Regions from separate parts of the Alteromonas sp. BL110 genome, predicted to be linked through region 2. Evidence: predicted binding sites of a transcription regulator. Region 2 holds the regulator's gene; the other holds the start of a gene.

Region 1 (3,199 bases), 1.0 Mb from region 2:
CAGAACTGTTTTGGTCGAGTTCTTCACCTCTTGATGAAAGTAGAGAACTTAGCTGAAGCGCATCGTCGAACTCTCCCAGTTTATACATAACGTTTATACTATCTGGAATGAACGCTGTAGGTACTTCTTGGTATTTATCACCTAGCTGTATCTGCGACGTATTTAGATGGCGTTTTGCATCTATGAGCTTCCCATCAATCGCGCTTATTCTTGCATTGACAATATTACCAAAAATATCGACATCGAACTCCCTGTCGATTTTGTATAGGTGCTCATCGAATTTACCTCGCTGTAACGTTAGTAACGCTTCTTGCTGATACTTATTGCGCTGACCTTTGTCATCAGTTGACTCAGCGACATCAAGTAAGCTTCGTATCATGCCGCACCAATGTAAGCTCGCCTTATGCACAGTGCGCTTCGATAAGTCCCAGATTGCTTGGCTTGAATTGGCTGCAAGCACTAAGTCGTTATTGTTTCTGCCAATTTCGCACGCTTTAAAGTGACGGGTTAATGAAAAGGGCGACAGCTTTATTGCTTCCTTTATTGCCTCAACGGCCTTTTCTCCCGAGTCCACAGCATGGTGCGCTTGCGCTAGAATATCGTGAGCATCAGCATTGAATCGGTTGCGTTTTAACGTTTTTTTAGCAATGGATATTGCTTTTTCATGTTCGTTCAATAGTAAATAGGTTCTACCCAATGCTATTTGTGCCCAAAGCACAGGCTTACCTTCGATATACTCTTTTAATACATCTAGCGCTTTTTTGGGGTGGGAAATGCGCCAATAGAGCTCCACTAGCAGCTGTTCGCAATGCCCTTTGTAGTGATGAGGGTTTTCTAAAAGTGTCTCAATATGATCTATGGCACTGTTGTATTCACCTTGCTCTATAAGGTTAAACGCTTGTTGAAGAAATTGTCGTTTTTGCCACGCACGTACAATGCGAGATTTTAACTGTACTTGTGAAAAGGGTTTTATTAGAAAATCGTCTGGGCGACGTTCGATACTGCCAAGCACAACTGGGCGAGCACTATCAGCACTAATAAGAATAAACACTGATGTGGGGTTAATGAGCCTTCGCGTGCGCAACTCTTCTATAAGTTCATAGCCATTTTTGGTTTCAGCGCCCAGGTGCAAGTCACAAATTACAATATCAAACTTGTGTTTCTTACACAGTGAGACTGCCTGTTCGGCAGATGACTTAGTGACGACATCAGACGACCCCATTGAATGCATTAGCCCTTTCAAAAGAAGAAGAAATGGACGTTGGTCCTCAACAATCAGTACTTGTTTGTTGCTAAATTGCATTTCTATTCCGTGAATAAGTGCACTACCAGTAATGAGAAGTATATCTAACTTTAGAAAATAAGCTTAAGAAAAACATTATCTTGCCGACAATATACGTATACAAAAACAGCATAGCGTACGTATGTCGCCAGATTTAGCCTCAACAAGTGAACAAGCAACAATCGACCCCAGTATTTACTGGGAGCGAAGTGGTGTGCTCGCTCGTGCTTCATCACAGGGGGCATTGTTCTCGTTATACCTTGCAATGCAGCAACATAGTGTGGCTGAACCGTTTGAAATTGAAGCGGCAACGTCAGACTTTGAAATCCAAAATAGTATCGAAGCTCAACTCGCCGCGTTAAATCACTACAAGCGACCATCATTGTCCGTCAATGAAAATGAATGGACAGACATGGACGTGCACTCAAATTTAGTCGCCACAGACTTCGAAAGTGCACGCCTTTATCTGAGTATGAAGCCAGCTCCGTTAGCTCAAACCGATGACGCCAAACGAATTCCGAATGATGTTGTTGACAACTGCAGTCTAGCTACGCAAAAACGACTAAAAAGGCAATATGCCAATGCTTTTAAAGAAGATAATACGTTACTTTACGAAATTATATCTTCGCAAGGCGAGGGGAGATATGGGAAAGATAAGCACCAAACTACAACACCAGATTTTTCTTCATTTGAAAATATCGCGTAAATTCAAAATTGCGTAATCTTTAAATAAAGAAATAGAACGACTTATCAGCACTTCACGTGAACTGCTCTAGTTTTTAACGCTCAGTTTTGTTATATTCCGCGCCGCATTTTTGCACTGGTCTTACGCTCCAATCAGCAAAGGTTAAAATATGTCTAAATATATTGTATGCGCAATGTATAAATTTGTTGCGCTTGAAAACTTTAAAGAAATCCGCCAGCCGCTTCTAGAAACTATGGAAGCAAATGGTATTAAAGGTACACTTCTTCTTGCCCACGAAGGCATCAACGGCACTGTTTCAGGTACTCGCGAGGGAATCGACGCATTGCTCGCTTATCTGAATAGCGATGAACGCATCAATCCTATCTCTTGCAAAGAATCACTTCACGACGAACAGCCGTTCTATCGCACTAAGGTGAAGCTGAAAAAAGAAATCGTAACCATGGGCGTTGAAGGTATCGACCCTCGCCAAACTGTAGGCACTTACGTCAAGCCTAAAGACTGGAATGCGCTAATAAGCGACCCTGATGTAACCGTTATTGACACCCGAAACGGTTATGAAATAGAAATTGGCACTTTCAAAAACGCCATTGACCCTAAAACCGACACGTTTCGCGAATTCCCAGAATACGTAGAAAAAGAACTCGACCCGTCAAAAAACAAAAAAGTAGCCATGTTCTGTACTGGCGGCATTCGCTGTGAAAAGTCTACAGCGTATTTGAAAGAGCAGGGTTTTGAAGAGGTTTATCACTTAGAAGGCGGTATTTTACAGTATCTTGAAGATGTGCCGAAAGAAGAGTCTATGTGGGAAGGCGACTGCTTTGTATTCGATAATCGCGTTGCGGTAAACCACGACCTTGAAAAGAGTCATTACGAACAGTGTTACGCGTGTCGACTCCCTATTACTGAAGAAGATAAGCAAAGCGATAAGTATGAGCCTGGCGTAAGCTGCCCTCATTGTTACGGCACACATACCGACGATCAAATTGCTCGCTTTAGAGAACGTGAAAAGCAGGTTCAGCTAGCGAAAGAACGTCAGCAGGAACACGTAGGTACCGAAGCGCGTTTGACCATGGAACAAAAGCGTAAGGAAAAAGCAGAAGCTCAACGTTTACGCGCACTTAAAGCAAAAGAAAATCAGGCGTAGACAGTCAGAAAGAAGGGCGTTACACTCGTATTTATTGCAGTTGATATAAGGAATGCGAGTGAGCACT
Region 2 (3,199 bases):
ACCTTATCGGCCTTAACGCTGGATGGTTTAGTTTGTTCTGCACCGTCACGTTCGCCAAACATAGTAAGCATGTTTACAAGGCTTTCTTCGACTTCTTTAACCAAGTCGATAACGCGACGAATCACCTGTCCAGTTAAGTCTTGATAACCTTGTGCCATCAAAACTTCAGTAAGTAACTGTGTAAGTTTAGCTGACTGATTCGAACCGTCTTCCAACAATTCGTCTAAGTCTGCACATAAAACCTTAAACTCACCCAACTCAATCTGGCGGTTCATCAGCTTTTTCCACTCTGGCATAACCTTTTCGATTCGCTCTGCGAGCAATTCAGCGATGGGCATGCTTGCCTCAACGGCATCCATAGTAGTATTAGCAGCTTTTTCGGTTTCTTCAATTACGTAGGTAAGGCGGGACTGAGCATCAGGGATATCATCTGTCGCCAAATTTTTGATGCGGTCGTCTATTTGAAAGTTGTTTAAAGCGTCGTGGAGTTGACGCGTTAGCTTTCCTACTTCAGCGAATAACTCAACGTTTTCTTTCATTGAGACAGCTTCAAGTAGTGCGTTAGCTGAAGCTTTGTCACCTTCTTCAAGAAAAGTGACAAGTTGCTTTGCTTCTTCTAACGATATTGGAACGTTTACATTCGTTGACATCCAGTAAACCTCATTTATCTGGTGAGCGTCTGGATCAACCTAAACGTTCGAATATTTTATCTAGTTTTTCTTTGAGCGTTGCGGCGGTGAAGGGTTTAACAACGTAGCCATTCACACCCGCTTGGGCAGCGGCTACAATCTGTTCCTTCTTCGCTTCGGCGGTCACCATAAGCACTGGCAGATGCTTAAGTTTGTCATCGGCTCTAATCGCGCGGAGCAGATCTATGCCCTGCATACCAGGCATGTTCCAATCAGTAACAACGAAGTCGAAATCGCCTTGTTGTAACATAGGTAATGCGGTGCTTCCGTCATCCGCTTCCTGGATATTGGCAAAACCCAAATCTTTAAGCAGGTTTTTGATGATTCGTCTCATGGTTGAAAAGTCATCGACCACGAGAATTTTCATGCTTTTGTCCAAAATAGCCTCCACTGAGGGGTTAATTGTTATTAATTTCTATTCTTCGTCAGCTTGCCACGATTTCATTCGTGATTTGAGTTTTAACATGGCTTGACTATGAATTTGACTGACTCTCGACTCACTTACGTCAAGAACCTCGCCTATTTCTCTTAAGTTTAGTTCTTCATCATAGTAAAGTGAAAGAACAATTGCTTCTCGCTCCGGTAATGTCGTTATTGCATGGGCCAGCGCTTTTTGAAATGCGCCCTGCATTAAATCTTCTAACGGTGCATCACTGCCTCGACTTTGCTCAGTAGTGATCACATCTTCCGACACACCTAAATCTTCAATGCCCACCAACTTTCCAGCATTTACTTCATTGAGCATCTGGTGATAATCCTGCAAGCTCACATTGAGCTTGTCAGCAATATCGGAATCTCGTGCGTCGCGCCCAGTTTCACTTTCCACCTGGGATATCGCTTCAGTTATCGCGCGACCATTTCGGTGAACAGAACGTGGCGTCCAATCACCTTTGCGTATTTCGTCCAGCATGGCACCGCGAATGCGGATACCTGCAAAGGTTTCAAAGCTGGCGCCTTTTGACCCATCAAAGTTTCTAGCGGCCTCTAGCAAACCAATCATGCCTGATTGAATAAGGTCATCAACAAGAACACTCGCAGGCAGGCGCGCCATCAAATGGTGCGCAATACGCTTAACCAGAGGCGCATGTCTTTCGACTAATTGCGATTTATCTGTTTGCTGTTGATAAGCGGCTGCCTTGCTGTTCAACGTTGACTTCCTACGGCTTTTTCTGCAACTAATTGTTCAATGAAAAATTCTAAGTGGCCACCGGGCTGAGCTGGAATAGGCCAAGTAAGCGCCCTGTTTGCTAACTTAGTTATCGCTACGGCTGCAGGAGAGCCAGGAAAAGCATCAACAATCGCAGTTTGCTTACGCACCGCTTTGCGAATATTCTCGTCAAATGGCACCGTTGCCACTAATTCTAGTGCAACATCGAGAAAACGCCCCGTCACTTTACTTAATTTGCTAAATAATTCCTGTCCTTCTCGCACATCGCGAACCATATTGGCCACAACTTTAAAGCGAAAAACACCGTGTTCACGGTTAAGGATTTTTATCAGCGCATAAGCATCAGTTAACGATGTTGGCTCATCGCAAACCACCACCATGATATCCTGGGATGCTTTAGAAAAGCTTAATACCATATCTGAGATGCCAGCCGCGGTGTCGACAATTAATACGTCTATTTGAGAACGCAGCTCGCTAAACGCTCTTATCAAGCCAGCGTGCTGTGTGGGTGAAAGTTCTGCCATTGACTGGGTACCAGACGTGGCAGGAGCAATCTTAATACCGTGAGGGCCGGTTACTAAAACCTCGTCCAACGTGCACTCACCAGAGAGTACGTGAGATAGGTTTTTCTCAACTCGTAGGCCTAACATCACATCTACGTTTGCAAGACCAAGGTCCGCGTCAAGAACCATTACACGCTTGCCCTGCTTCGCCATGGCGATAGCAGTGTTAAGTGTAATGTTTGTTTTACCTACGCCACCTTTACCACCAGTGACGGCGATTACTTTGATTAACCGTGATTGCTTCATTTTTCTTAAGCTACTCGCTTGATCGTCAATCATACTGCTTATGCTGTTTTAATTGCGTTGTTACCACTAGTATGATTCAAACCGTACTTTTTATAAAGCTTTGCAGCAGCGGAAACCAAAGATTTCGCTTCTGCAATCTTAATGTCTTCAGGCACTTTTTGACCATCGGTGACATAACTAACCGGTAGTTGGTATTCAACCGCTGCACTAAGTACCTCTCCTAAAGAGTAGCACTCATCTAACTTTGTGAAAATACAGCCACTTAGTTCAATATCGTCATACGCTTGAATGATTCTCTGCAAAGCCGGATATTGCGTATTGGCTTGCGCAACCAAATATTTTTTAACTTTTGGCATTTGGCCACTGTCGAACTGCTTAATTTGCTTAATTAATCGACTATCACGCTGACTAAAACCTGCTGTATCAATCAATATTAGTCGCTTATGACGAAGTTGAAACAATAAATCTGCAAGTTCTTCACTAGTTTGCGCTTTTCGCACAGTACAGCCAATAATTTTTCCGTATGTCGCGAG

Evidence for each region. Region 2 encodes FliA, which starts transcription of late flagellar genes. Its sites were predicted from a motif close to CTAAAGNTNNNNNNNNNNNNGCCGATA; they were not measured.
Region 1: a site for FliA is predicted at 1,366-1,392, ahead of D1814_RS17585 (VC2046/SO_2500 family protein). Genes of this name have one in related genera too.

Annotation. Positions count from the first base shown of each region.
Region 1 covers NZ_CP031967.1:4,036,592-4,039,790, reverse strand. The annotation lists gene D1814_RS17590 (response regulator) at 1-1,303, opposite strand, end outside; gene D1814_RS17585 (VC2046/SO_2500 family protein) at 1,425-1,988, shown strand; gene trhO (oxygen-dependent tRNA uridine(34) hydroxylase TrhO) at 2,137-3,132, shown strand; gene D1814_RS17575 (EF-hand domain-containing protein) at 3,191-3,199, shown strand, end outside.
Region 2 covers NZ_CP031967.1:607,563-610,761, forward strand. The annotation lists gene D1814_RS02705 (protein phosphatase CheZ) at 1-650, opposite strand, end outside; gene cheY (chemotaxis response regulator CheY) at 685-1,068, opposite strand; gene D1814_RS02715 (RNA polymerase sigma factor FliA) at 1,105-1,836, opposite strand; gene D1814_RS02720 (MinD/ParA family protein) at 1,833-2,699, opposite strand; gene flhF (flagellar biosynthesis protein FlhF) at 2,705-3,199, opposite strand, start outside.